2 linked regions of the Ruminococcus sp. HUN007 genome follow. The protein of the gene in region 1 binds, or shares a complex with, the protein of each later gene. Links are inferred from orthologs where the notes say so. Each region holds a gene or a part of one and is shown in the gene's direction. Other genes may lie near its edges.

The links.
Region 2: the proteins of glmM (region 1) and cdaA are in contact, whole or in part, in a crystal structure (PDB 7OJS), measured with the Bacillus subtilis proteins. The link is inferred for Ruminococcus sp. HUN007 from one-to-one orthologs.

What each region holds. Positions count from the first base shown.
Region 1 is NZ_JOOA01000002.1:433,510-451,338, reverse strand. What follows is about bases 7,877-10,697. They hold glmM (phosphoglucosamine mutase), read left to right. Parts: upstream 7,877-8,522; coding sequence 8,523-9,872; downstream 9,873-10,697. Other genes in these bases: CC97_RS20480 (hypothetical protein), read left to right, coding at 9,872-10,504; CC97_RS06040 (carbohydrate binding domain-containing protein), read right to left, coding at 7,877-8,082. Outside these bases: CC97_RS06070 (transposase), read right to left, coding at 315-1,925; CC97_RS06065 (AAA family ATPase), read left to right, coding at 2,323-2,526; CC97_RS06060 (AAA family ATPase), read left to right, coding at 2,486-3,610; CC97_RS18670 (DUF4261 domain-containing protein), read right to left, coding at 3,897-4,775; CC97_RS06050 (DUF4250 domain-containing protein), read right to left, coding at 4,772-4,984; CC97_RS06045 (DUF4261 domain-containing protein), read right to left, coding at 5,011-5,892; more of CC97_RS06040, read right to left, coding at 6,157-7,876; CC97_RS06025 (VWA domain-containing protein), read left to right, coding at 10,888-11,373; CC97_RS20475 (hypothetical protein), read left to right, coding at 11,384-11,530; CC97_RS06020 (PP2C family serine/threonine-protein phosphatase), read left to right, coding at 11,546-12,853; CC97_RS06015 (kinase), read left to right, coding at 12,862-14,337; CC97_RS06010 (calcium-translocating P-type ATPase, PMCA-type), read left to right, coding at 14,359-17,076; CC97_RS06005 (TerD family protein), read left to right, coding at 17,099-17,686; CC97_RS06000 (TerD family protein), read left to right, coding at 17,720-17,829. UniProt on the Bacillus subtilis protein: Catalyzes the conversion of glucosamine-6-phosphate to glucosamine-1-phosphate. Glucosamine-1-phosphate is used for cell wall biosynthesis.
Region 2 is NZ_JOOA01000001.1:908,526-921,903, forward strand. The notes cover bases 8,592-11,351. They hold cdaA (diadenylate cyclase CdaA), read left to right. Parts: upstream 8,592-9,413; coding sequence 9,414-10,289; downstream 10,290-11,351. Other genes in these bases: CC97_RS03910 (hypothetical protein), read right to left, coding at 8,592-9,141; CC97_RS03920 (hypothetical protein), read left to right, coding at 10,286-11,351. Also shown: 16S rRNA (guanine(966)-N(2))-methyltransferase RsmD, read right to left, coding at 1-323; excinuclease ABC subunit UvrC, read right to left, coding at 578-2,404; CC97_RS03890 (CYTH domain-containing protein), read right to left, coding at 2,401-2,964; CC97_RS03895 (transglutaminase-like domain-containing protein), read right to left, coding at 2,961-5,204; CC97_RS03900 (DUF58 domain-containing protein), read right to left, coding at 5,219-6,397; CC97_RS03905 (MoxR family ATPase), read right to left, coding at 6,419-7,360; more of CC97_RS03910, read right to left, coding at 7,711-8,591; more of CC97_RS03920, read left to right, coding at 11,352-11,713; CC97_RS18590 (glycoside hydrolase family 9 protein), read left to right, coding at 11,932-13,378. UniProt on the Bacillus subtilis protein: One of 3 paralogous diadenylate cyclases (DAC) in this bacteria, catalyzing the condensation of 2 ATP molecules into cyclic di-AMP (c-di-AMP). Upon expression in E.coli leads to c-di-AMP synthesis.

The sequences.
Region 1 (17,829 bases):
GCTCATTTAAAATCAGTATTCATCATTATATCACTCCTATAACAGACTACGCTTCACAGATTCATTGCGAAACTGTGAAGCGTAGTTTTTTTATCTGAAAGTTTTTAAACTGGACTTAAAAAACCTGTTGATTTTCAGGAGCTTTTATGATACATTGTTTATATCTGTTTTTCTAATAATTATGATTAGAGCGTCAAAACAGCGATTTTGACTTTTCAAAATTCCAATAGAATCTTGAAAATTTAATATTATTACAAATTATGGATATATCGAAACGTAAATCTCAATATTTAGTAGCTTTCCTTACTCATTTTTCAGGCTATTACCGCATTTTGGGCGCGGCATGCCGAGCCTTGCATGAATTTGCAAAACTTCTGGATGTTCATAGCAGTTACTTTAGCTCCAAAGAATAGTTTCTTTCGAATCATACCTCTTGCCGGTATTTTGTCAACATGATATTTTCTTCGAAGAATGGATGGAAGTGATTCAACACCATTTCGGAATTTAGTTAAGTCACTAAATTCTTTTGTAGAACGTTTTCTCTGTTGCTGAGCTCTGTTTTTACTTTTTAATGAGACTGTTTTCTTACAAACCTTTACTCTCAAGTTAGGTTTACATTCATTAAAGTGTGGACAGTTTTCGCACTTTTCTTTATCGAAGGATGCTACACACTGCCCTGTCTTTTTATTGTAGCTGCAGCTTATTGGTTCATGTCCTCCGGGACACTTTAAGATCTGTGTTCCGTCTTCACTGAATTCAAAATCAGCATTGATATCTGGTGTTTCTTTACCAGTAAGATTAGTGTTTACAATTTCAATGTTTTTTGATTTTGCTAATGCTTCATCAGCTGTATATGCACCGTCAGCTACTATTACTGTGCGGTCGTCTTCCGGCTGAGAATTCATTCTTTCCATTGCATCATTGATGAATTTCTTATCACTGTAATTGTTTGCTTCAAACTGAAAATCAGTTACAAGCGTATCACCGTTTTCATTTGATGATTCTACTAAATTTGCAGCGTATCCTATATGATTTTTACCTGCTTTATGGCGAAATGTTGCTTCCGGATCCGCAGGATTCTGAAGTATTGAAGAATCCATACTTGAATCGTCTGCATCTTTAAGCTGACGGATTCCGTTAGGATATATGTTAGTCTGCTCATTGAGAAAGCGTACCAGCAATTTATATGCACTGCTGTCTTCAATATCTTCATCACACAGGTTCATCAGAATTTTTGCATCTTCAAGAATAGTTACAATCTTGCTATCAACAGATTCACTACGATTATGATATACTACTTTATTTCTGTCATCTACATCAGCATAATGCATGTATTCCAAAGGCACTTCTGCATTACTGCGTTTCATCTCTTTTACAAGGTTTGAAACACATGTATAAAGCAGTTCGAGACGCGACATTTTCTTCACATTTGCAGATATCATCATGCTATCCATACGTTTAAGATGATGATCTATTCCCATAACAAGCGCCATAACATCTGTTATTTCTTTTTCCGTATTTTGTATGAGATCTATTCCTGTTTCAATTTCATACATTGCTAATCTTTCACGAAATCTTCCAAGACTTCTGTCACTAAGGGGCTGTTCATCAAATGATGTTGTGTGAAGTGCATACTGATATCTTATGTCAAACAGCAATGATTCAAGAAATTCATCATCGGACTGTCCTGTTAGCTGCTGAATGAATATTGCGCCTACGAGAACGTTTACCGGAGTATTTGGACGCGATAATTTTTCGCTGTAAAGAACCGCATACGGTGTTTCATCTATTGCAGGAAATACTTTTTCAGCAAATACTTTTGCCCATGATTTTTCTAAAAATCTGCGTTCTCTTTCTGTTAAATTCAGCGTGGAATCGAACATTGATATTTGTTCATTCCTTAAATCGTTTGCTACGAATGACATTTCTTTTTCCTCCGAAATTTGATACTTCTATTGTACCATATTTCGCGTTTTCATTTGTTGTAATAATATTAAATTTTCAAGATGCTTTTGTTGGCTCAGATTGGTCTTACCCTTTTGACGCCCGAATCATAATTATTTTTACTTCACCGTTACTTTTTCATCAATTGAAACTGGTGTCTCAGGTTGAGGCACCCGTTTTTGAGATAGTACGCCGTTAGGCGTCCCGCTTAAAATGGATGCGCCTTCGGCGCAATTGAAAAAGCAGCTCAGACTGCTGAGCTGCTTTGATCAAAAACAGATATGTATACAGCAGTACTGAATTACTTTTCTGTTGCCTGAAAGAGTGAAACGTGTTATACTTATAGCATGAGAAAAAATACAGGAAGGAGCAAAAGTAGTGAAATTAAATATCAGAGCATCATACGACAGTTTCCGTGAACTCAGAGAAAACAATTCATATTACATAGATAAAACAGAACTGATAGAAGAATTTCTAATTGATAAATTCGATAAGGCAGTGCTGTTTGCACGTCCGAGAAGATTCGGAAAAAACTCTGACAATGACAATGCTCAGGGAATTTCTGGATATCCGCCGGGATAGCAAAGATATATTTGATGGTCTTAAGGTCATGAACAATCCGGAATTAGTGGACAAATATATGAACAAATATCCGGTGGTGTTTATTTCTATGAAAGAAATCTATGGTTGTGATTTTGACACCATAGCAGGAAATTTTAAGCTTGCAATATCCAATACAGTAAAGAGTCTGAATTTTCTTTCGGAAAGCGAAAAAACGGATAATGACGACAAAGAAATCTTTCTTAAATTAAAGCAGAAAAAAGCTGATATGGTTGAAAGTGTAGCAGCACTTGATGTACTTGTCCGTATGCTTCACGATCACTATAATAAACAGGTTTTTGTTATTGTGGATGAATATGACGTACCAATGGCAAAAGCACTTGGTAAACCGGAATATGATAAAGTCCGGGATATGATCGAGCATATGCTCAGCTTTGTCTGCAAGACAAACGAAAATGTCAAAGGTGTTATTCTTTCCGGATGCCTTTATACAGTAAAAAACAGTACATATACCGGAGTTAATAATATCATTCCTTATACAGTTCTGTCACCTGTTTTTGCAACAGCTATCGGATTCACAGATGAAAATGTAAGAAATCTTCTTGACGATGCAGGTTTGTCAGAAAGATATGACACTGTTTCAGAATGGTATGACGGATATATCTTTGGACGTGAAAAGATGTATTGTCCGTGGGATGTACTGTTGTATGTGCGTTCGGTTCTTGACGGATCATACAGTAACCTCAGAGGACCTAAAAGTTACTGGGTAAATACTTCAGAAACATCGCAGAATCTTATACACGGATTTCTTGGAAAAACTGATGATGCAAATGAAAACTTTGAAAAATTGCTTGCCGGTGAGACTATTGAATGTTTTGTAAATGAACATGTACCATATCATCTTATTCATGAAAACGGAGATAATCTTTGGTCTGCATTGCTTGAAACAGGATATCTTTCAAAGGCGGTAGAAGAAGATGCTGAACTTTTGCCGCTGCGCATACCAAATAAAGAGATACAGATCGTATTCAGGAAGGAAATATGGAATTATTTCAAAGATAAAGTAGATAATAAAACTGTAAAGGATCTTTCCCTCGGAAAATAAAATAGAAATTTTCCAGTCGCAGACTGGAAAATCACCGATTACAGAGTAACAGACTGCGTGACCGCATGGGTTATGTAGTCTGTTTTTCGTGCGCTGCCGAGCGCTCGCTTATTCAAAAGGCACCCAACGGGTGCCTTTTCTGGAATAGTACGCCGATAGGCGTTCCATTTAAGCGGATGCGCCTTCGGCGCAATTGAAAAAGCAGCTCAGATTGCTGAGCTGCTTGGGTTCGTGATATAAGGCCTGAGTAATGTTCTGATATTTCAAATTTTTACTTCCTTCAGTCTTATCTCTTTCCGCCGGCATATTTGCCGCAGTTGATATCAAGTACGCTTCTTGGCGGATCTATAAGTGAGTTTTCGTACTGTACCGGCCACTGCGGTTTCATCTGAATATTACCGTTTTCATCAATACTGTCAATGGTTTCACCGCTCTGGATCGGGAAGCCGTTGTCGAACTGGTATGACGCAATGTTATAAACGTAATTTACAACATTAGTCGGATCGAGGTTTTTGAAATGCATCTGTACATCAGCAGCCCCGAAAACATAGAATCCAAGTGTATCAACTACCATTTCATCTGTATCAGAAATATTAAAGAATCTTGCATTGACAAAGAGATCAATGAATCTTTCTGACACGCTGTATTTTTTGAAGCTTTCAAATTTATCAGGAGTAATAAGCTTTCCGCTCTGCGTTGCATATATTCCAGTACATCCCGGATAACAGTCAAGTGCTGCGCCGACCTGAGCAAGCAGTATCTCTGCCTGTTCCTGATAGGTAAGTCCCATTCCGAGCATAGTATGAACAAGCACAGTGTATTTACAATCATTTATTATCGCTTCACCGTCCTGTACATCCCAGAACTGAGAGCGTGCCATTTCATCCACTTCTATCCTGGATTCCGGCTCAGATGATAAAAACACCGCCATAGCAGGAATGCCGTCCGGATGATCCTTAGTTACCACTTTATATTTTTCAAGCGGAAACATAAACATGTCTCCGGAACTTATCTTGGAAGGTTCTGCATACGGAATTTCTCCGAGATCACCAAGATATTTTTCAAGTGCCTTTTTAACTTTATCCGCTGTCGGTGACTCTGGTTTGCTGTTAAATAACAACTGGACCATCATTATTTCCATATTGGTTTCGACTTCATTATTCATCTCATTTTCTCCTTTTGACTTTTTACGTCCGGGGTTATCTGAATCTGTTCTGTGCGGCATCGTATTCGTATCCGATACCTGCAAGCTTGTTTTTTTATTTCGTCTTCTGAAACGTCAAGATCGTCGCAGAGAGCGGCAAGCGAACTGTACTGATCACGAAGTTTTGTGTTTATTACACTAAGAAGTATAGCCGGATCATTTGGAAGCATGATTATTCTCCTTTACTGACTGATTATTACTTTTCTCTTTCGCCGGCAGCGTTTTCTCCCGGACAGACATCGATTACCGCACGCATTGGCTGTACCATTGCATCTTCATAGCGTACTGTCCACAGAACGTTTTCGTCGAACTCTGATGTTTCGGCGTTAAGTCCTTCAATAGTGTCGCCGTCTTTTATCTGGTCTCTGCTCTGCATTACAAACGAGGCTATGTTGTATACATAGTTTACGACCGCATCAGCATCAAGATTTTTAAAGTGGCACTGGATATCAGGAAGTCCGACAGCACACATACCGTGTGTGTCAACAAGCATTTCATCCGTCTTTTCTATTTTAAAGAAACGTGCATTAACGCAGAAGCATACAAAACGATCCTGCTTTTCCACCTTTCCGCTTCTTATAAGATCTGCCGGAATGAGCTTTCCGCCGGACGGAATCCATACAGCGACACAGTCTTTGAATATATCTGTAACTACTTCAAGCCAGTTCATCAGAAGACGTGTTCTGTGTTCAGTATCGAGTGCGGCCATCATGTCAGCGGCAAGTATCTTGTGCGTGCATGATGAAAGAAAAGTGTCACGGTCTTTGATATCTCTTATCTGGGCACGTTCTGCATTGGTGATGTCAGTCTGTCTGAACGGCATTACGTTTCCCAGCATTACCTGAGCGGGAAGGTCGGCGTCCCTGAAATGACTCATGAAACGTTTAACGCCGAAGCTTGTCAGTTCAGGGCTTGACGCGATTACATCCACTTTGCCGCATTTGCTTTCCAGAGCGGCTCTCAGTACAGGTTCCTCAGGACGTACCGGTTTATCTTTGAAGAGAAGCCACATTTCGAATACGTTGCTCTGCTGTTCATACTGTGCTGATGCAGTCTTTGCTTTATAATTGCTTTTCATTGGAATTCTCCGATCATTTATTTAAGGAAACATTATTAAACCGAAAATCACAGCGGGGCTGGGGGACACCCGGATCTTAGCTGTGTTTTTAGGATTATTTTCATTGTTTCCTTATTATTACTCCATTAATTCTATCATATTCATCTTAATATTTCAATAGAAAAAAACGACTGCGTTATGCAGTCGTTTTTCTTGTCTGATTCCTTGATTAGATGGAGGGAAAACAGACGAGGGTGAATTGATATATTGTATTTTGAAGATATCTTATTTTACAAGACCGAGACCCCAGATAGTGAAGTTTCCGGATGCTGAGATAGAAACATCAAGAACGCCTTCAGTATCCTGATAGTAACCGAGTTCAGCGTCAGGACCGCCCCATGTATACTGCTTGTTGCCGTTTACCTTTGTGGTTTTGCCGTTTACAGTTACATTTACGCTTCCCATTCCTGAGCTGTTAGCCTTGAATACAATGATAAGTCCCTTGCCGTTAGCCTTGAATGTCATCGGCGCTCCGCCGCTTGATGTATAGCTGTAAGGAAGTGAATTGTATCCGTTTCCTCTCTTGAATGACCCGCCGTTGAAATTCTGGAGATCCTTGTCAGGATCAGCGTTTATACATGTGTAGTATTCAGAACCGTATTTTGATCCGGTCGGTATGCTGTATGATTCAGAGCGGTTTTCAGTTCTCATAGCCTGACGTGTATAGTAAGCCATACAGTCAGCTACAAGCTGTCCGCCGTTCTTGTGCGGATGGTATTCATCTGAGAAGTAGTCGCTCTGCTTGAGGAATCCGCTCTTGAAAGCGCCCTGAAGAGCATTGTGCATGCTGATAACAGGAATGTCAAACACCTTGCTTGATGCTTCCATCTGAGCCTGGCTGTTATATCCGCCCTTTGATGTTGTGATAAGAGCGATAACTGCAGGATCGTTCGGCAGTGAGAGGAACTTTTTGATGCAGCTTTCGAAGCACTTCTTGTACATGATGTCTTCGTGGTCGTTTACAGAGAATTCGATAACCACGATATCAGGATTGTGGCTGCAGATATCCTTTTCACTTCTTACAAGACCAACTACTGATGAAGTACCGGAAAGACCGGCATTTACTTCCTTGAAAGTTCCCTTGCAGAAGTTGTTCTTTATATATGATGAGAACGGACTGCTGTAGTTCTTTCCTTCAGTGATCGAACCGCCGAGATAAGCAAGAGTAAGCGGTGCACCCTGTGATGCAGCATCAAGTTTTGCTGCGAGACGTGCTGTATTGCCCATGCTGAGGATAGAGCTCTTGTAGAAGTTTATCCATTCAGCAGATGCTGTTTCCTGATAGTCATCCCATACGTTTTCCGGCTTAGGCGGTTCAGGGAATGCTTCTATTTCAGCATTGAGCCACTGGAAAATGAGCATTGCATCTTCAGCATTGATCTGCTTGTCGTGATTTACGTCAGCGGCCTTTTTCATTGCCTCGTCTTCGAGTCCGTCAGTTATGGCGCTTTTGATAAGGCAAAGGTCCGGAATGTTGATCTTTCCGTCGTAGTTTATGTCGCCGTATGTGAGCTTTTTGGCCTTTGGTCCTTCAATCTGTGTAGCTTCTCCGGCACCGGCAGCATTGTCAACATAGAAGTCAAAGGTTCCGCTTTCTGTTTCGACATAAAGGAAAGCTTCAGTCGCATCAGCCGGTATCTGGTATTCAGCATTTGCAAGCTGTACCCATTCGCCCTTGAGGGTTGTTGCTTCGGCAATTGCAGAATAATTTGTCTTGCCTGAACCGTCTGTGTACTGGAGTTTCATGTAGAATGTTTCTTCAGATCCGCCTGCTGTCTGCATTGCATTGCAGCTGAAACTGTATGTTTTTCCAGGTTCAAATAAAGTAAGATCGAGTTCCTTCTGTGCACCGTTCCATGCGGCTGTACGTCCGGTTACATAGAGACAGTTGATACCGTCAAACGGTTTTTCATCACTTAATGAGAGTTTTGCGCCGCCGCGTCCTGTCCAGCTGTGATTGCCGTCATCAAAATGATCAACGAAGAAAAATTCTTTTTCTGCTCCGCTGTCAGGAGTTTCGGAATTCTCGGCTGCTGAGGTTCCATTTACGGCAGATGTGTTTTCATCAGCTGCGGCAGTAAATGACATCATTCCTGCAGAAAGAACAAACGCTGTCAGTGATGCAATCACTTTTTTCAGTTTAAATGACATATGAATAATACCTCTTTTCGTGTTCGGGTAATGACTGAAGGAGTTACAGATCCAGTCATAAAAAAATACACTGATTAGCTGATAATTGAAAAATATTATCAACATAACATAAAATCCTGTATAAATCATATCATAGTTATCTGCATTTTACAACCTATAATATGCATAAAAGGTGGATAAAAATGATATTTGTATTTAATTTGTCTTATTAATATGTATATGATGTGCTTGTTTATCCGTATTCCGGAAGGAAGAGGAGTTTCCCGGATGACTGCTCCGGAAATACATCTGACAATAATCGGACTTGATTTTATTTCTGAATAGTTGTATAATAAAATGCAAAGCGCTGCAGAGAATGGTACTGCAGTCAGCGGGAAAAGCCCGCAGGTATGAGTATAATCAAACGGAAAAAATAAGATTCCAGAGGGGAAATAATTATTATGGCAAAGTATTTTGGTACAGATGGTTTCAGAGGAGAAGCCAACAAAAATCTCACTGTTGATCACGCATTCAAGGTAGGCAGATTCCTTGGCTGGTATTATTCACAGGGCAAGAATGACAAATGCCGCATTGTAATAGGCAAGGATACAAGAAGAAGTTCCTACATGTTCGAGTACGCTCTTGCAGCAGGTATCACAGCGTCAGGCGCAGATGCATATCTGCTTCACGTTACAACTACTCCGAGCGTTGCGTATGTGACCAAAACTGATGATTTTGACTGCGGTATCATGATCTCAGCAAGTCATAATCCGTTTTATGACAATGGTATAAAGGTTATGAACGGAAAAGGCGAGAAGCTTAATGACGAAACAATAAAGAAGATAGAAGAGTATATTGACGGTGATCCGGATTCAATACCGCTTGCTACAGGTGAAAACATCGGACGCACAGTCGATTATGCTGCAGGACGTAACCGCTACATCGGTTTCCTTATCTCTCTTGCTACCCGTTCGTTCAAGAACATGAAGGTTGCTCTTGACTGTTCAAACGGAAGTGCTTCATCAATTGCAAAGTGCGTTTTTGATGCACTCGGAGCTGAAACACATGTGATCAATAATACTCCTGACGGAACAAATATCAATAACGGATGCGGTTCAACACATCCTGAGGCACTTCAGAAGTACGTAGTGGAATCCGGATGCGATATCGGATTTGCATATGACGGCGATGCAGACAGATGCTTTGCAGTAGCCCATGACGGAAAGCTTATAAACGGAGACCTTATCCTCTACATCTGCGGTAAATATCTCAAGAGCAAGGGTCAGCTCACATGCAACACTGTAGTTACAACGATCATGTCCAATATCGGTCTTTACAAAGCTTTTGACGCTGAAGGTATCTCCTATGAAAAGACAGCTGTAGGTGACAAGTACGTTTACGAGAACATGGCTGCAAACGGATTCAAGCTCGGCGGAGAAGAATCAGGCCATATCATCTTCGGCAAGTACGCATCCACTGGCGACGGCATCCTCACTTCACTTATGATAATGGAAGTTGTACTTGAATCAAAAATGAAACTTGCTGAACTTGCAGCACCTGTGACCATCTATCCTCAGCTTCTTAAGAATGTACGTGTTACTGACAAGAAACTTGCCATGGAAGATGAAGATGTTCTTGCTGCAGTAAAGAAAGTTGAAGAGGCACTCGGAGACAACGGCAGAATACTTGTAAGAGGCAGCGGTACAGAACCTCTTGTCAGAGTTATGGTTGAAGCAGAAACTGATTCAGTATGCAAAAAATATGTTGATGAAGTTTCAGAAGTGATCGTTAATAAAGGATACGCAGTCTGATGAAAAATGAAAATGTCAGGAAGGTACTGAAACTCTCTCTTGCGGCCATAGCTATACTGGTCGTCCTGAAGTTAGCTTTTCTTCTTCTTAACGGTTTTTCCGGATTCGGAAATGATAATGAACTTCAGTCGCAGGATGATATTATTCCGGGTTATGTAACCGAAGCAGTCACTGAGCCTGCACTTCAGATACTGACCGACAGTGAAACAGATGCAGCGACAGCTGAGCAGGATACAGAAACCGTCAGTCTTTCAGAGGACGTTTTTCCTGTCTCGGAAACTGTAACGGAACAGGATGTTCAGACCGAAGCAGAGGCAGGTTCCGAAGAACCTGAAGAATTCTCCGGTGAGGTATCCGAAGGACAGAAATACGTTTTCAGAAACAGTAAGCTTTTAAATGACCATTATAAAAAACACGGCGAGGAAATGGGATTTGCTTCTGCAGAAGAGTACGAAAAGGCAGCATCTGATGTTGTGAATTCACCTGACGCACTTCACAAGAAGGAAAAGGATGACAACGATGATGTATACTACATTGAAGATACAAATGAGTTTGTTGTTGTGTCATCGGACGGTTATCTGAGAACATATTTCAAGCCTGACAGAGGCAGGGCATACTACGACAGACAATAACAAACAGTAAACAAGGAATCCGGCGTTTGCCCTCAGCTGATAATCAGGAAACACAGATCAGCATGACAATATTATAAGCTATTCAGCGGCATGACTTTCAGAAGAATGAGTCATGCTGCTTTTTTATTTAAAAGCTTAATGTGCCTGAAACAGGTTTTGGCTGTGCATTTTGTGCATGGTGACATCTTAGTCGTTTACTATAGAAAATGGCAAAATAATTTTGCATTATTTTATTGACAAATAACAAAAAAGAGAGTATAATAATGACAATGTTCTATTAATGGAGAGCTCATTTCTTTTATCGGTTCACAAGAACTTAAATCGAGTTCACAAGTTAATACATGAACAGAAAAAATATAAAAAAAGAGACAGGAGAAAATGTTATGTCAGAATTAATAAGGAGATTACCGGTTTATCTTTTACTTGATACTTCCGGATCTATGAACGGAGAACCTATCGAAGCGGTAAGACAGGGTGTAAAGGCTCTTCTTATGGAACTTAAAAGTGATCCGCAGGCGCTTGAAACTGCCTATCTTTCAGTTATTACATTTGACAGTGTGGCAAGACAGGTGTGCCCGCTTACTGAACTTATAGACTTTAAGGAACCTGAACTTCAGGCCAGTGGTATCACATCACTGGGCGCAGCACTCAGACTTCTTTCAGAATGTATTGAAGACGAAGTACGCAAGGGAAGTACAGAACAGAAAGGCGACTGGAAGCCGCTTGTATTCATTCTTACTGACGGTGCGCCTACAGATGAATGGGAACAGGCAGCCGAAGAACTTAAGAGCAAAAAAACCAGCCAATATCATAGCATGTGCAGCCGGTGCTCAGGCAGATACTTCAGTTCTCAAGAAGATCACAAATAATGTTCTTATGATGAACAGCCTTTCAGCAGGCGATCTTGCACAGTTCTTTGCCTGGGTATCAGGATCTATCAAGATGTCATCAGGAAGTGTTGATGCTCTTCCGGGAGCACCTATCGAACTTCCTCCGCCGCCTCAGGGCTTCATTATTGTTCCGTAACAGGCAGGTGAAATTGTGAGTAACAAAGAAAAAGAAGGAAAGTATTCTGAAGATGAAGTGATCGACATTGAGCCGGATGAACTTCTTTCAGCGACCGAGGAAGACATAAAGGAAAGCATGGACAGGCTGTCTGTTTTCAATGAACTTAACATAACAGACAAGACGGCTTCGCTCTGGCAGTACAAGGCAGTTTCGGAAAACGAACCTGAAATTTTTGAAGAGTATATGTCTTCAGAGCAGGAAATTGAATGCGGAAGGGTAACTGCTGCAAGAGTACGCGGCAAGAAACACAAGCATGACGGAACAAACTGCGACGACTGGTATGAATATGATGTAAACGGCGACTGGAAGATCCTTATTGCATCTGACGGTGCCGGCTCCAGAAAGTTTTCAAGAATTGGTGCAAAGGCAGCATGCAGTGCAGCAGCAGCGTATCTCAGGGAAAACCTCGGTAACGCTTCAGAGGATGACAAAGCCAAGCTTTCTCTGCCTCTCGACGACAGCGGTTTTATGGAAGGCTGCGGCGTTTTTGCGAATATTCTTCAGGATTCAGTATTAAAGGCAAAGGAAGCTGTTGAGGCAGCTTTTGACGAGAGAAAGACGCAGTTTCGCTATCTTGATCTTGTGGAACGCGATCTTGAAATAAAGGATTTTGCATGTACATTTTTAGTATGCATTGTTCTTCCGGTAATGGTCGGTGAATCAAAAGAGTATTTTGCAGCCGCGATCCAGATAGGCGACGGCATAATCTGTTCCGTTGACAGAAACAGCCCTTTTGAAAAGGCATTAAGACTACTCAGTGTGCCTGACAGCGGTGAATATTCAGGTGAAACTGATTTTATCACTTCTGATAACCAGACCAGAAAGGAAAGCCTTATGGGCAAGACCAAGATCATGCGCGGAAAGTCTTCAGCTTTCATGCTTATGACTGACGGTGTTGCAGATGATTATTTTCCTAATTCACCGGAACTTCTCAGACTTTATCTGGACCTGTGTCTGAACGGTATTACATCTGTCGATGATTCGTCATCAGAAGGAGAAATTCCTGAGACTGTTCCTCAGCCGCTTGTTCATCCATGGGTAAATGACAATGAGAAAAAGATAATGTGCCAGTACGCCAAACGTCTTGAGGAACGTACCGGTACAGATCTTGAAACGCTCTGGAAGAATACGGCTTTTATAAAGAAAGCATCGCTTGAGAACTTTGATACTGATCTTCCGTCTGAAAGAAAAGAAAGACTTTTAAGATGGCTGGATAACTATACTGAGCGAGGCTCATTTGATGACAGAACGCTTGTTCTGCTCGAATTTGATCAGGAGTGAAACACCAGATGGACAATATCAGACGCGGACTGCTGCTTAGCGGCCGTGAGATCGAATATGTTGTAACTAAGAATCCTCCGCGCGGGGGAATGAAGTACACTTATTTCACACCGGACAAATCGTTTGTAGTCCAGTTCTTCAATGATCCTGAAAATGCCGCAGACCCCGGTATACAGGACCGCCTGAAAGCAATACTCGGCAGATACAATCCTACTGTGCCTGAGGAACTCGGCGGTGCCAACGGAAACGATGACCGGACAGCTTCTTATTTTTCAAAATGCTACTGCTGGCCTGTCGATATCGTAATAAGGCCTGAGTTCGGGATCGTAAGTCCGGCTTACCCGAAGAATTTTTTCTTCGGTGACAATGCATCCCAGATCCTTCAGATAAAGGGAAAGGACAAAAAAAGCAACTGGTTCACCGGACGAAGCAGAAAATATCTGAATTCATCAGAACTCGGTGATTTCCGTTCAATGCTGCAGATTTCAATACTTCTTTCACGTGCTGTCAGAAGACTTCATCAGGCCGGTCTCGCACATTCAGACCTGTCACCGAACAACGTACTTGTTGATCCGCGTTCAGGTACCTGTGTTGTGATCGACATAGACTCACTGGTGGTACCGGGACTGTATCCTCCTGAAGTAATAGGAACCAGAGGCTATGTTGCTCCTGAGGTGCTCCAGACACTCGGGATGGACAGAAAACAGCGTAAGTTTCCGGGTGTTCAGACAGACCTTCATTCAATGGCGGTACTGATTTATGAATATATCTTTCTGCGGCATCCGATAATCGGTCCGAAGATCTATTCAGAAGATCCTGAAAAGGACGACTATTTATGTCTCGGCGAAAAGGCTACTTTCATTGAAGATCCAGACGATACTTCAAACAGACCGGATGATCTCAAAGTCACGATAAAAGATCTGGGACCATATCTTGAAGATCTCTTTCTCCGTGTGTTCTGCAGGGGACTGCATGATCCGTCGGAGAGACCGGCGGCTATTGAATGGGAGAGAGGGCTTCTTAAGACCTGGAATCTTCTTCACAGCTGTTCCAATCCGAACTGCGAAAAAAGATACTTTATTCTTCACGATATCAATGATCCCGTATGTCCTTTCTGCGGAACAAAGATCAAAGACGATACGATTCTTAAACTTGATTTCTATGCACAGAGAAGGGGAAATCCCGGCAGGTGGTTCAGAAAGAGCGAAATGATCGCTGAAAACAATACTCCGCTCTGCATATGGAATCTTCATTCAAATATTTTTCCGGATGAAAAGGCTCCTGACCGTGAAGTCAAGGCGTACATCCAGAAAAAAGAAGGAAGTTACTATCTTGTAAATCTTACACTGAAGAATCTTCTTTCACCTGACGGAAGCACAGTTCCGGTAGGATATGCTACTGAGCTTTATCCGGGAGCGGCTTTCAGACTACTGCGTGATGATGACAGTCTGCTTATGAAAGTTGAACTGTTCAATATTAACTAAACAAGGAGAATCAGAAAAATTATGAGCAATCAAAAAGAAAAAAAATTTGGTCTTACCTCCGAACAGGTAAAAAAATCACTTGAGGAACACGGCAGCAACAGGCTGACTCAGGTTGAGGGTGAAACATTTTTAAGCAAGTTGCTTGGTAACTTTGGCGATCCGATGATCAAGATACTCTGCGTAGCACTGGCAGTCAACGTTCTTATCTTTATCCTCGGCGCAACTGGTGTGCTCAAGGGCGTGGATGTTGAGTGGTATGAACCGGTAGGTATCGCAGTTGCGATCGTACTTGCCACATTCGTTTCAACATTCTCTGAATACAGAAATGAAAACGCATTCCAGAAACTTCAGGAAGAAGCTTCAAAGATCGTATGTAAGATCTATCGTGATGACGAGATCAAGGAGATCCCGATCGATGATATCGTTGTCGGTGACTGCATCCTTCTTCAGTCAGGTGACAAGATCCCTGCTGACGGTCAGATAATTGACGGAGACATCAAGGTTGACCAGAGTGTTCTCAACGGTGAGTCAAAGGAAGCATCAAAGGTTCCTGTACCTGATGACTACAGTGACGAAGGCGAGCCGATGGACTTCCTTAATCCATACAAAGTTTTCCGTGGCTCTGTTGTATGTTCAGGCAATGCAGTAATGGAAGTTACTGTTGTAGGTGACAAGTCAGTTTACGGACAGATCGCCAAGGAACTTCAGCAGGACGACGACCGTGAAAGCCCGCTTAAGGTTAAGCTTTCAAATCTTGCTGACGGTATCAGTAAGTTCGGTTATATCGGCGGTATCGCAATCGCTGTTGCTCTCATGTTCCAGAGAATGATCACCGGCGGCGGTTTTTCAGCTTATATAAATTCAGGTATTTTCAACATTCTTGCAGACTTCCTTGATGCTGTTATTCTCGCAGTTATCATAATAGTAATGGCTGTTCCGGAAGGACTTCCTCTTATGATCGCTCTTGTATCAGCAATGAACATGGGCAAGATGCTCAAGGATAACGTACTTGTAAGAAAGATCAACGGTATTGAAACAGCCGGAAGCTTAAACATTCTTTTCTCAGATAAAACAGGTACAATTACAAAGGGTAAACTTGAAGTTGTTACATTTGTAGACGGTGACATGACTGAAGTAGGACAGGCAAGTGACGTTAAGGGCAAGCTTTCCGAAATCCTTTCAGTTGCTGTTCATCACAATACAACTTCTATCGTTGCAAAGGAAAACGGTGAGACAAAGGTTGTCGGCGGTAACGCTACTGAAAAGGCAGTTCTCGCATTCGCTGCAGACCTTATTCCTGAAAACATCAATGTTGAAAAGGTAGCTTCAATTCCTTTCAACAGTACAAACAAATATTCTGCTACCCAGGTAAAGGGTGACTACAACTGCACACTTGTAAAGGGTGCTCCTGAAAAGATCATTTCAAGATGTAAATACTACTTTGACGAAGACGGCAACAAGAAGGAGTTCACAAAGGGTGCTCAGATCGAAGACAAGATCAATGAGCTTGCCGGACGTGCTATCCGAGTTCTTGGCCTTGCGATCGCTGATGAAGCTCTCGGTGAAAACTCACTTCCAGAAGGCGACTGGACACTCATTGGTATTCTCGGTATCAGAGACGAAGTCAGACCTGAATCTGTTACAGCTATCAGCGAAGTACATCAGGCCGGTGTTCAGGTAGTTATGATCACAGGTGACCGTAAGGATACAGCTGTGGCCATTGCAAAGGAAGCCGGACTTCTTACAGCAGACACAGACGTTGTTCTTACTTCAGATGAACTTCAGCAGATGTCTGACGATGAGATCAAGAAGGTTCTCAAGGACATCAGGGTTATCGCACGTGCACTTCCTACAGACAAGAGCCGCCTTGTAAGATGCGCTCAGGAACTTGAACTCGTTGTAGGTATGACAGGTGACGGTGTTAATGACTCACCGGCTCTTAAGAAAGCCGACGTTGGTTTTGCTATGGGCGGTGGTACTGAAGTTGCAAAGGAAGCCAGTGACATCGTAATTCTTGACGACAACTTCAATTCTATCGACAAGGCTATCCTTTACGGCCGTACAATTTTCAACAGCATAAGAAAGTTTATCATCTTCCAGCTCACTATCAACGTTGCAGCTGTACTTATCTCATTTGTATGTCCTCTTCTCGGAATCAACGAACCGCTTACAGTTATCCAGATCCTCTGGGTAAACCTCGTAATGGATACACTTGCAGCTCTCGCATTCGGCGGTGAACCGGCTCTCCACAGATACATGAAAGAAAAGCCGAAGAAGCGTTCTGAAAGCATCGTAAGCAAGAACATGTGGAGCAGCATCATCATGAACTCACTCTGGATGTTCATTCTTGGTTTCCTTATGCTCACATTCTCTCCGCTTCAGAAGGTATTCGCTGATCTCGGAGCAGATGTAAAGACATTCAACCCTGCAGATTTCTCTGATCCGGCATATCTTAAACTCGGTACTGCATATTTTGCGTACTTCATATTCTCAGCAGTATTCAACGCATTCAACGCAAGAACAGACAAGATGGATCTGTTTGAAAATATCAGCGGAAACAAGGGCTTCCTTAAGGTTCTCGGACTTATCGCTGTAGTTCAGATAGCAATGACATATCTTGGCGGAAGCGTTCTCAGATGTCACGGTCTCGGCGTAACCGAATGGATCGTAGTACTTGTAATGGCAGTTTCCATCATTCCGGTGGATCTCATAAGAAAGGCAGTTATGAAAAACAAATAATTTACAGAAAGGATTCTAAATTATGGCAGTTAATCTTCAGAAAGGTCAGAAAATCGACCTTACAAAAACAAACGCCGGCTTAAAGAAAGTAATAGTCGGATTAGGATGGGATGAAGCACCGAAAAAGTTCAGCCTTTTCGGCGGAAAAGGAGACGATATTGACTGTGATGCAGTTGCAATAGCGCTTACAGATGATAAGGTAAAGAGCAATGACGATGTCGTTTTCTATAATAACCTTACACACAAGAGTCACTGCATCCTTCATCAGGGTGATAACCTTACCGGTGCCGGTGCCGGCGATGATGAGCAGATCAAGGTGTTCTTAAGTGATCTTCCTCAGCAGTACAACAAAATCGTATTTGCTGTTACAATTTACGAAGCATACAAGAGAAACCAGCAGTTCGGCATGATCAAAAACGCTTTCATCAGAATAGTGAATGCGGACAACAATCAGGAACTCTGCCGTTTCAATCTGTCAGATAATTATGACGGAATGACAGCGATGATCTTTGGTGAGCTTTACAGACATAACGGAGAATGGAAATTCAACGCTGTAGGTGAAGGCACAAGAGATGACGGCGTGGCAGCACTTGTAAAGAGATTTATCTGATAAAAACATTATTTATTTCAGGGGGTATTATTTATGGCAGTTAGTCTTTCAAAAGGACAGAGAGTTAGTCTTGACAAGGGAATAGTAAAGGCACTTATAGGTCTCGGATGGGATACAAACAGATATGACGGCGGTTATGACTT
Region 2 (13,378 bases), on another replicon or contig:
CTGTCACTTTTCAGAAAATCAAGTGAATCCATGAAAACGACTCTGCTCCTGTCTGTGAATCCTGCTGTTTCGATATTTTCAGTTATAATGTTCACTGAAGCCTTTGCCCTGTCAACAAAAACTGCTTTTTCAGCCCCGCGGCTGAGTGCCTCTATTCCAAGCTGTCCGCTGCCGCCGAAAAGATCAAGTACCGAAGCTCCGGGGATCTGAAACTGTATTGCAGAAAACATGGCTTCCTTTACCTTGTCTGTCGTCGGCCTTACGTCGCTGCCTTCAAGTGTTCTTAGTTTTCTCCCTCTTGCAGTACCTGCAATTATACGCATAATGAGACCGCTCCTTAAACTTAAATTATGGTGAACGCAATTTTTTTTTTACGTTCACTATAATTAATTCATTTATATTACCTTGCAGATCCGCAAACTACGTTTGCTCCCTGCATATCGCCTAATAGTAAACGAAAAATATTTCGTTTACTATAATTAATAATTATTATACTACATTTTTTTTACAATGTCTATAGCAACGATAGTCTCTTTCCGGACTAAGGAAGTACTGATCAAGCCGGAAAGCCGGCGTTTTACTGACTTAGCTTTAATATCAGTTCCGCAGCCGTTTCCGCAGATATGCCGGCGATGCGGCTTACCTCCTCCGGCTCTGCTTTTCCTATCGCTTCTGCTGTCCTGAAATGTTCCATAAGCCTGGCAGCCTTTTTTTCACCGATCCCCTTTACAGATGTCAGACGTGAATCAAACGTTATTTTTGAATGAAGCTTTTTCTGATAGGTAATAGCCACCCTGTGCATTTCATCCTGTATGTTTGTAAGAAGCGTGAACGCTGACCTGAGACTTGAAACGGATATTTCCTCACCGCCGGTGGATATCGCCCTTGTGCGGTGTTTGTTGTCCTTGACTATACCGAAGACCGGAACGTCAATTCCCATCTCTCTTAAGTATGGTTCAACGGCATTAACCTGTCCTTTGCCGCCGTCAAGGAACACCAGATCAGGCTTTCTTCTGAAACCTTCATCTGTTTCATTTTCATCAAGAAAACGCGTGAATCTTCTTTCGAGGACTTCATGCATACATGCGTAGTCGTTCTGTATCGCTACATTTTTTATGGAAAAACGCTTGTACATCTTTTTCAGCGGCCTTCCGTTCTCAAAAACGACCATACTGGCACACATCGCTGATGAGCCAAGGTTTGATATATCGTATGCCTCAATATACTCAGGAGGTTTCGGGAGTCCCAGAAGCTGCGAAAGCTGTTCAAGAGCGATAAGCTCCTTTCCGGTTCTTCCTGCCCTGACGGAAAGGAATTCACTTGCATTGTTTCTGGCAAGCATGATGTACTTCATCATACTGCCCTTCTGTCTGAAAAGCACATGCACTGCATGTCCTGACTGTTCCTTCAGTATTCCTGAAACAACATCAGCATCTTCGCACTCATACTCAGTAAAGATCTTCTCAGGAACATCATGTCCGCTTGAATAGTACTGCATTATAAAGTCAGTGTAAAGTGACGTGTCATTGTCTGCGCCTTCAAAAAAATATGAATTCTTGTCGACCAGTTTTCCGTTCCTGTACACAATAACAGAAACACATGTTCCGTTATGATCGCTGACAGATGCGATAATATCAGTATTATCGATATCAGGATCAAAGATTTTCTGAGTCTGTGCAGCTCTTGTTATGTTGTTTATCCTGTCACGAAGAACAGCCGCCTTTTCAAATTCCAGATTTTCTGCAGCCTTCTCCATTTCCTCACGGAGTTTTTCCACTGAATCACGGCTGCCGGTCTTTATGTAGTTCAGAGCATCGTTAATGATCGCGCCGTAATTTTCAGCAGATATCTTTCCGGTGCATACGCCCATGCACTGCTTTATATGATAATTCAGACACGGACGTCTGTTCGCCGCAGACGTGCACGGAAATTTCTTATGGCAGACCGGCAGCATGAAGACTTTGTTCACTTCTGCGACCGTCTGTTTTGTCACGCCGGAACTTGTATATGGTCCGAGAGTAATCCCACCTTCAATGATCCTTTTTTCAGCAGTTATGCGGGGATAAAGTTCACCGGAAACATGTATGTAGTGATACCCCTTGTCATCCTTAAGCAGAATGTTGTATTTCGGCTTGTGCTGCTTTATCAGACTGCACTCGAGCACAAGGGCCTCATACTCTGTATCGGTTACGATAAAATCATAGTCATATACATTTTCCACCATCTTTGCGACCTTCGGTGTATGGTCCGCCGACTGTCTGAAATAGCTGGTAACACGGTTTTTCAGGTTTTTGGCCTTACCGATGTAAATGATATCCCCGGCCTGATTTTTCATTTTATAGACGCCCGGAAAGGTGGAAAGTCTGTTTGTCTTTTCTCTGAGATACGGTAGTCTCTCGTTCATAACGTCTCCGATTTGTACTGGAAGAAACGGCGCGCCTTTCCTCCTACGGTATTGATATATTTCATAATACCCAGTTTTTCAACGAGAACTTTCGTTCCTTTTTCCGCCATATCCTTGAATTCCATTTCAATCTCGTAATCACATTTTCCAAGATAGAAATTAACGTCAAAGTCTATCGAGAGCGAATCAGATGGGCGGATGCTGGTTCTGTGCGTAACCAGTTCACCCTGGAGCGAAAACGGTATCCAGGCAAACTTTCCGTTCTCAAGTGTTATGTCACTCTTGAGTTTTTCAATATCCATACATGTTTCATTTGCAGTGGAATAGTCATTTCCTGTCAGCTGCTGCGATTCTTTCAGTTCAAGACGAAGGCTGTTTTCTGTCTGCCTCGCTCTTAGTGTGGTGTGATTTGAAAGCAGATAGTTGTCATCAGTATCATAGTAATAGTTTATCTGAATGACATCCTTGTATTCCGCATCAGTATAGCGGTCTTTTATGAGTTCCATGATCTCGTAGAATTTTTTTCTGTCAACAAGAAATTTATATTCGGTTTCCTTCATTTTCCCATCCTTCTTTTCTCAGCTTTTTTCTTTTCCCTGATCATTTCCGTAAGCCGTGAATACAGTTCCTCAGCTGCTTTTCTTGCTTCTTCATTCAGTTTCTGCCCGCCGTATACAGCTGCATCATAATCATTTACAGTTGCAGTCATATCAGTTCCGAACAATTCAAGAACGTATCTTCCCGTTTCCGCAGATGTCATACTGCTGTCAAGCCCCAGCTTGTTTCTTATCCTTGATACGATCATGCTGACCGATTTTTCATTGGAAGCCCTTTTCAGACGGCTGAAGAATATCTTTTCAGAGAAATACGGTCTGATCTTCCTGTCAAAGAAAAGAATAAAAATTATAAGAGCAAGCGCTGTAACTGCCATGACTACGGACATTCTGTAGTCGAACGAAGACTTCTCCTCAGCGACGCTGAGCTGTGTCGGTTCAAATGATTTCCATCCGAATCCGGATATATACAGTTCCGGAAATGCATGAAGATCGCTGTCTGTAACAGAGACATATAATCCCGGAAGTTTCCTGCCCGAACTGCTTACCACAGATGACGGTGCCTCGTCGTAAGGATCATGCAGGTGAAGTCCTTCGGCATATCTTGCCGGAATTCCTGCAGCTCTTGCCATAAGAACCATGGCGGTCGCATAGTCAGAGCAGAGTCCGGTTTTGCCTTCAGTAAGGAAATATTCCATATTGTAGCCGTCAGGTTTCTTGTATGCAAGGCTGTATTTAAAATCATTGAGTCTGAAATATGATTCTATAGCCTGAGCTTTTTCCAGATCCGAATCGCATCCGGAAACTACTTTTTCGGTTATACGGTACACAGATTCCGGCATTTCGGTTTCGGTCTTCTGATAATACTCCATCGCGTGGAAATAATCATCGACGTATGCTGTTATCACTTCATTGTAGTCCGTAATACCGTTATCCGAAAGGATCTCAATGAGTTCACTCAGAAACACCGGGAACGTATTGTTATCAACTGAATTAACAACAGTCTGAAGATTTTTCTCGGAAAGCGAACTGTCTGAATAATATCTCAGTGTATAATTTGGATTATCTGATGCCGCTGAATAGAGCATACCCTGTTCTGTCCTGAAAACGTCTCCCCTTCCGGAGCCTACGACTGATACCGCATATGCAAGAACGGGACTGTAGCAGAACCTTGAATTTACTCTGGTAGACAGCAGCGAGACAGATCTTATATACGGCTCCTTCAGTTCCGGAGCAAGATTTTCAAGTCCGTATTTACCGGCCCATTTACTGTCAAGTTCAGCAGCTGCGGCAACAGCCTTATAGAATTCTGACGGATCAAGAAGTTCAGCATCAGTCTCGCTGAGCTTTTCTCCGGAAGTTTCATTTTCCATTGTTCTCCACAGATTCTTTTCGAAATTGTAAAGGCTATAGGTCTGTGATTTAAGATTCACAGGATCTTCATTGGTGATAAATTCAAACAGCTTGACATTTGCATTTCCTGTATACGCAAGTGATGACGAAGCTGTTTCGGATACGATTCCGAGACGATGGAGCATGTAATCCGTAAAACGCTGCGATTCAAAAACAGTATCGACCCATGAGTTGTCGATGTCAAGTTTCGGCTTAGGGACAACAAGAGCAAGAAGTGCCGTAAATGCAAGAAATACGACCATGGATCTCTTGTATCCCTTCTCCACGATCATTTTGTGGCGCGGCTTTGTGTTTATCTGCCGGCAGTGTATCATAAGTGCCATGTACATTACAAGCAGAAGCAGCGCAAAAAACACCGGCACCTGTTCTGTTTCCTTCCTGTAAAACGCAAAAGGTATCAGCGTAATGAGAAAGGTCATCGATATCCTGTAGCGTACCGCCGAAAAATAATAAACAGTGGATGCGATAAAGAAATTGATTATAATAAACGTCGCTGCTATATACGACGGTGAAAAATCAACAAGTGACTGCGGAGACAGGAACCATACGAAATAGTCAACTGTACTCTGGTTGTTTCCCGTCTTAACCGCTATTGAAACAAGTCCGCCGATAGCAAAAAAAGATCCGAGTATGGATACGAACCTGAGCAGCATGGATTTTCCGGAAATATAAGTATAGAATGAAAATACAGTAGCCTGTATTATCACCGTAATAAGCGTGACCGCAGCAAGATATTCCCTGCTGTAAACGTACATGCAGCTTGCCACGATGGAAACGCAGAGAATGAGAGGGACAATGTTTTTTAGTATGCCTTCCCTGTAAAATCTGATCAATTATCCCACCTCCGTCAGACAGTCCTTGTCAGCATCCAGTTGTCGTTAAGAAGCCACAGCTCAGGCACCGGAATGCATTCGTCAGTGTAAAGATCTTCAGGAATGATGAACTTGACATAGTTCCCGCTGAGCACGGCGTTTTCAGCCGCTTTTGCTGTTGATTCACAGATTTCGGGCGTACAGATTATATTCATGTCCGAGGATTTGGAATCGGCGGGAGATGAAAGATCCGGGATCATCTTTCCCGGAGTCAGGTCCTTTATCATTCCGCAGGCGATCCTTTCAACGTCATCATGTGTCAGGACATCTTCCGTGATCATTTCTTCATGTCCGGGATAAATAAAACTGCATTCTATGCCGTTTCGCACACACATATCAAGTATGGAAAGTGCACCTTCAGTTACCATCGCTGTATGTTCGATCGCGGAACGTCTGCCTGAATCAGTTTCCGGAGCGCTGATATCAAGTATTATTTTCGGCAGCGTCATTCCGGCACTTTCGTCCATGCGGACATAAAGCTCGTTCTTTTTTGAAGAAAGCTTCCAGTTTACTTTTTTCAGTGAATCTCCCGGAACATAGTTTCTGTATCCGTATCCCGGAAACGCAGCTCTGCCGTAGACTGCCGCCGTTTCCGTTTCGTCGTCATCATTGTCAGGAAGAGTATCGGAAATACTTCTGAGAATTCCTGCACAGTCATTTATTTCGTGTATTTCAGGAATGATGTCTATTTCGTGTTCGATCTGAGGTACACGGATCCTGAAACGGAAAATTCCGAGGTAGTCTGTAATATAAATGTGTCCTATTTTAACACCTGCTTTTCCGCAGACTTCCGGAAAAACGCTGATATCTATTGTAAGGTCCCTGTTTTCAGACATTGAAAAGCGGTAAACATCATATTCAGTTTTTCTGAAATGTTCTGTCGCCCTGAATTCAAAGCTGATAACAGGAAGCGGAATTATCGTGTCTTTGGTTACAAGCACCTTTATCGTACAGTTTTTGTTTTTCGGTACCAGATCATTCGTACTGTCAACTCTTATCTGGACCTTTTTCCTTGCAAAAAGTGTAAGAAACACTGAGACAAGCGGTACAACTACAAGGAAAACCGCCATTATTCCGCCGGCATTACGGTCAAAGAGTATCATGTAGCTGCAGGCAGAAAGTAAAACTATAACATATGAAAATACTGCTTTCATTAAAAAGCGTCACCTCCGCCCTTACTTCACGGCATCGGCAGGGACAGCAGTTATTTCCAGTATTCTTTTTATAAATTCATCTGATGTTCCGTATTTCGTACGTCCCTTTACTGAAAGTATGACCCTGAGTGAAAGAACACATCCGGCGATATATTTTACATCATCAGGAGTAACATAATCTCTTCCGTTTATAAAGGCTATTGCCTTCGAAGCCTTGTAAAGCGTTATACTGCCTCGCGGACTTACTCCGAGAGTCACCATTTCACTGTCGCGTGTCGAGCGTACAATATCGGTTATGTACTTTTTCACTGAAGGGATAACACGGACGTTCATTACCTGTTTCTGCAGATCTGCTATATCTTCAAGAGTAATGACTGCACGTTCAACGTTATCGACAGGATTGCCGAATTCCGTTCTTTCGATTATCCTGATCTCTTCCTCGGCAGTAGGATAACCCATGCTGATCTTCATGAAGAAACGGTCCATCTGTGCTTCAGGAAGATGATATGTTCCGTAGGTCTCCACCGGATTCTGAGTAGCCATTACCATGAACGGTACCGGAAGAGCATGTGTTTTTCCGTCAAGGCTTATCTGTCCTTCCTCCATTATTTCAAGAAGGCTTGACTGGGATTTCGGCGAAGCACGGTTGATCTCATCCGCCAGAAGAAAATTGCACATCGCAGCTCCCGGTCTGTATTCAAGTTCGCCTGTTTTCTGATTTATCATTGAAAATCCGATTATATCGGACGGCATGATATCCGGTGTCATCTGTACACGGTTGAATTTTCCATCGAGAGATTTGGCCATCGAGGAAATAAGCTGTGTCTTTCCCACACCCGGAACGTCTTCGATAAGGATATGACCCCCGCACAGAAGAGCCGCTATTACCTTTATAATAACGTCTTCCTTTCCAACGATAGACTTTTCGATATTGTCCTTGAGGATCCTGATTTTTTCGTTCATCTAAACCACCTGTTTTTCTGTATTGATAATTTCCTTTTATATAGACTATATTATAACAATTTTCTATGATTTTTTCAATAGCTTTTTATGAAATACTGATCAATAAGGGAATCCTGCTTCTTCCTTACGGCATGATCAGCAGATGAACGTATCAGCGTTTTTGCGTCTCTGGCAAATCACAGAAAAAAGAGAGGCAGTAAAACTTTCCCAAAAAGCAGATCAGCATATCCGGACCCACGTATTTACGTGAGCAGGATATGCTGATCATGTTGTATTCAGAACTTTTTATCAGTCTGTTTTTTAATGCAGCACCGGCATGTGCTGCCCTGAATTCTGTCGTCTGACGTTTATCAGTATTTTATCTTGAAAGGATCATATCTCTTCAGAGAAGCGTCGTTGAATGTAACACCGTATGAGTCAGCCCACTCGGAAGCCATATTGCTGAATTCATCCTTGAACATTTCCATAAGAGTTGATGTTCTCTTTTCACCTTCGAAATAGTCTTCTCTTTCAACTACATCAAGACGCTGAACAAGATAGAGTCCGTTGTTCTCTGTATCTTCAACTATTACAGCAGGTCCGCCTACAACGCAGTCATTGAAAGCTGCCTTGTTTACAGCCTCTGACGGATTGTAGCCGTCCTCTTCAGAGCCCTTCTTAAGAACATATTCATTCTGATAAGGATCAGTTTCTTCAGCTTCTTCTGTTTTTTCTTCTGAAGCTTCTTCAGTAACAGCCGGTTCGCCGTTTTCATCTGTTACGGCTGATGTAACTGCTGCATCTTCATCTTCGGAAGCTGCTTCAGTAGTTTCTGAAGATGTCTCTTCTTCTGAAGTTTCAGCTGATGTTACTTCACCTTCGCTGCCTTCAGCTGTTTCATCTGATGTTTCTGTAACAGCTGCTTCGTCTTCTGAAACTGCTGTTGTCACAGCACTTTCTTCTGCAGATGTAACATCACCGGTAGTTTCTGCCTCTGTGCCTGTAACTGCTTCAGCAGCTGCTGCCTCGCCCGTAACTTCAGCTGTTTCAGCTGCAGCCTCTTCTGCCTTCTTAGCCTTGTAATCGTCGTATTCCTTTATGAGGTCATCGAAGTTTTTACCGGAATCAGCCTTTTTCTTGTATTCTTCAGCAAGTTTCTTTACTTCAGCCTTAGCGTCATTGTCAAGTGCATTGCCCTCGGAATCAGTAAGATCAAACTTTATGTACTTTACTCTTGAATAGTTGCCTTCAAGATATGCTGCGATCTGTGCATCGTCGCATTCCTTTTCTCCGCCTTCACCGTAGTAGTGGAGGAAAACCTTTTCCTTTTTGTAGTCATATTCCACGATCTTTCTGAATGAATCCTCACCGATACCATTCTGCTCGTACATTCCTGAGTAGTATCCCCAGAATGATTCAGACATTGACTTGATCTTTGAAATATCATCAGCAGAAAGTTCAAGTCCGAGTTCATCGAATTTTTCGTTTACCGCAGCATATTCCTTTACCTGCTTTGTGGCTTTTTCGTTCACCCACTGTGTAACGTCCTTTCCGTCAATGGAAAGTGTCTTCATAAGCTTTGTGTCCGAAGTGTCAAGTTCACTGTTATCCTTTACCAGTCTGGAAGTTGCTTCGCTCATAGCCTGTGTCTGATAGTAAATAAAAATGCCTGAGTTCACTTTTTCATCCTGACATTTAGCCACCCATGACGTGCTTTCACCGCAGGCTGTACCTGCAAACACCATTGTCAGTGCAGTTGCAGCAGCAAGAATTTTTCTGCTGATATTCTTATTAAAAGACATTATTTTCTAACTCCTTTTGTCTGTTATATATTGTCAGCCGGCCGCTGGAAAGCACAGGCTTTTCGCACAGGCTCCGGCATCATATGCTTTTCTATTATATAATATTTTTGCGAATAAGTCCATAGAAAAGTAAATATTTTTTTAAACTTAAAAAACTTCTTTAATTAGCTATTGAAAAATTATGAAAATATGATAAAATAAATAATAGTATACTTTTAAGACGGGAGATTATATTGTCTTTGTCCCGTCAGTAACGATAGGATGTGAAATATTTGTATCTGAGCGGGCTGATCGGCTCTTTATGGAGTATTTTCAACTCAATGAAAATCGGTGACTTTTTCGATATCGCCATTCTTTCGCTTATCATATTCAAGTTAATACAGATAATCCGTGAAACACGAGCAGGGCAGCTTGCAAAAGGTATCATATTTCTTCTGCTCGCGTACTTCACCTGTGTCATTTTTAAATTCAAGGCAATGGAATTCCTGCTGTCCGTTATACTCAACAACGGATTTATAGCAATACTGATAATGTTCCAGCCGGAAATGCGCCGTGCACTAGAACGTGTCGGACGCACCAGCGTTTCAAAGCTTTCGTTCTTCAACAATCATCCTGATGATTTTGTTGCCAGATGGGAAACTGCAATAAAGGAGATCTGTGACAGTGTTGATGAACTTTCCGCAACAAAAACCGGTGCACTGATAGTCCTTGAAAGAAAAACAAGACTCGGACTGGAAATCAGTTCGGGCACCATGATGGAATGTCTTCCGAGCAAGGAACTTCTCGGAAACATCTTTTATCCGAAAACACCTCTTCACGACGGTGCGGTAATAATGAGAAACGGCATGATAGTTGCCGCGGCATGTTATCTTCCGAAACCGGAACGTGAAGAACTTATAGACAAAAAACTAGGATCCCGCCACCGTGCAGCCATAGGAATGAGTGAAAACTCAGATGCCGTAATAGTTGTCGTTTCCGAAGAAACGGGCACTATTTCGGTTGCCTGCAACGGTAAGCTGTTCAGAAACTTTTCCTCAAAATCGCTCAGCATCTTTCTGATCGACCATGTTATCAACGACAAGTCTGATGAAGTCAACGACAGCAAAAAACATTTCCTTATGTTTAACCGGAGGAAAAACAAAAAATGAAGAACATTATCAATAAAGTCAAACTCTTTGTGGAACGGTCACTGGAAAGAGATTCCGTACTGTTAGTCATTTCTGTTCTTCTCGCTGTTTTCATCTGGGGATATATCACCACCCAGAGATGGCCTGACGATCACATATATATAAACGACGTTCCTGTTGATTTCGAAGCCAGCATAGCCGGCACTCCTGCCGAGGCAGAAGGATACAAGATCTACGACGCCGACGTACAGAACGCAGACATAAGAGTCGATGCCAACAGAAAATACATCGGATTTCTTACAAAGAAAGAATTCTATATAAAAGTGAGTGCAGACAACTACAGCGGTGAACAGCCGGTTACTGCCAAACTCACTGTGCAGAAAACTGATGACAACAGCTATGACTGTGACTATAAACTGAAAGAACCGAGTCAGAACAAAGCAAAGGTTTATTTTTACAAAGAGATCACGAAAACAGTGGATGTAACGGTAAAAGCTCCCGGTATCACTGCTGCTGAAGGACATAAGCTGAAAAGTCTTACCTGTGAATCGGTTTCCGTAACAGGACCGGAACCTTACGTAAATATGATAAGTTCCTGCGAGCTGAATATCACACAGAACGTAGCCTATGACACAAGAAGGTCATTTCAGGTCACCGCATCACTCGGAAACTTAACTTTCCTTAACGAAAACGGCGAGGACATCAACAAGATAATCAGACCTTATATGTCGAAGAATCAGTTCACGATCAATAAAAGTGAGCTTACCGTCATGGTCAACATTTCAAGCGTCAAGAATATTGACATTCAGTTCAGTCACATTATTACTGATGTACCGGACTATTTCAACAAGCAGTTTATTCTTGACAGACTTTCGTTAAGCACACCAACGATAACCGTTTCTTCGGATGACACCTCGATCGATGACATTGATTCCCTTCCGGTTTCGAGTGATGAGAGCATCTCGCTCAGCTCGATAAACACTGATTTCTCAGCTTCATTTGACCTGACCAGAGCACTTGAAAGTTATCCAAAGCTGAAAAATGACTCAAACGTAGTCTCAACATATCTGAAATTCGAAAGTTCAGGACTTGCTGAAAAAACCTTTGACAGTGTTGATGATTCAAGATTTACGATCAAAAACCCTTACTCGTCAAAATACACTGCTGAACTGGTAACACAGCGTCTTGACAATGTGACTATAATAGGACCTGAAGAGGATATTGAAAAGATAACAGCTGACAATCTTACAGTCGAAATAGATCTTTCAAAAAGCACAGTTTCCGGTACCGGTAAACTCAATACCGGAATAAGCACCTACAAGGCGCTGGTGCTTCTGCCGTCAAAATACAAAAATGTATGGGCTTACGGCGAATACACAGTTGATGTCGAGATCTACGAAAATGAATTCCAGCAGACTGATGTGACAACTGCATCTTCTGATTAAAAAAGTTCATGTTTTATACGGTTTCCCATATTCGCAATATATGGGAAACCTTTTTTCATTGCATTTTCTGAATATTTATGAACAAAGTATTAATTTTTCAAAGTTTATAAAAAAAGTATTCACAAGCATGTCTTTTTTGTGTATAATAGTATCGTATGGAATTGATTGAAATAAGTTGCATTTATTTTAATTAAAAATTTGAAAGGATGATTTTTCCAATGGTTCAGAAAAATTTAACAGGTAAGGCTATAGCAGCTGTTGCTGCTCTTACACTCACTGTTTCAGGTCTCGGACAGACAGGTGCTGTTTTCGGCGGAAACACAGTTAAGGCTGCTGACACTGACAACTACGCAAAGCTCCTTCAGGCATCACTCTTCTTCTACGATGCCAACATGTGCGGAAAGAACGTTGAATCTAAGTCTCTTATGAAATGGAGAGGCAACTGCCACACAAACGACGAAGTTGACGGCGGTTTCCACGATGCCGGTGACCACGCAATGTTCGGTCTCCCACAGGGCTACGCAGCTTCAACACTCGGATGGAGCTACTACGAATTCAAGGAGGCTTTCGACGGACTCGGTGTAACAGTTCACTACAAGACAATCAATGATTACTTTGCTGATTTCTTCAGAAAAGCTACAGTTCTTTCAGGCGACAGAGTTTCAAAGATCTGTATCCAGAAGGGTCTCGGCGACACAGACCACGCTTACTGGGGTGCTCCTGAAAAGCAGGGCGACAGAGGCGGATGCGACTGGAGATCAAACGGTTCAGGCGAAATCGCAGCTGAATACGCTGCAGCTCTTGCAGTCAGCTACGTAAACTTCGGTAACACTGAAGACCTTAAGTACGCTAAGGCTCTCTACAACTACGCTAAGGCAAACCCAAGCTGTTCAAACGGTGACTGCACAGGCTTCTACAAGTCAGACAGCTTCAACGATGACCTTGCATGGGCAGCTGGCTGGCTCTACATCGCTACTAAGGACGGCGGTTACAAGAATGACTGTCAGGCTAACCAGAAGAAGATTGGCTGGGTACACAGCTGGAACAACGTTGAAATGGGTGCTGCTTGTCTCGCAGCTGAGATCGGCGTAGGCAGCTGGGATGCAGTTACAGGATATCTCGGCGGTCAGTGCAACGGCAGCGGATATCTTTGCATGAGCGAATGGGGCAGTGCAAGATATAACTGTGCAATGCAGTTGGCAGCTCTTGTATGCACAAAGCACAACGCAGGAAATTATACAAACTGGTGCCAGGGCCAGATGACTTATATCCTCGGTCAGAACCCGAAGAACACATGCTTCGTAACAGGCTTTGCTTCAAACTCAGCAAAGAACTGCCACCACAGAGCAGCTTCAGGCTACCAGGGATACGACGGTGCTGACGGATTCCACACAGGTGTTAAGGAATACAACCCTAACCACCACTACACACTTATCGGTGCTCTCGCAGGTGGTCCGGCTGATGCAGGCGGAACATACACAGACGTTATCGACGACTACAAGAGTAACGAAGTTGCTATCGACTACAACGCAGGTCTTGTAGGTGCTGCTGCTGGTCTTTACTCATTCAAAAAGTCAGGCACAATTGCTTCTTCATTCGAAGGTACAAAGAGCAACGGTGCAGGTGCTGCAGTAGTAACACAGCCATCACCTACACAGCAGGCTC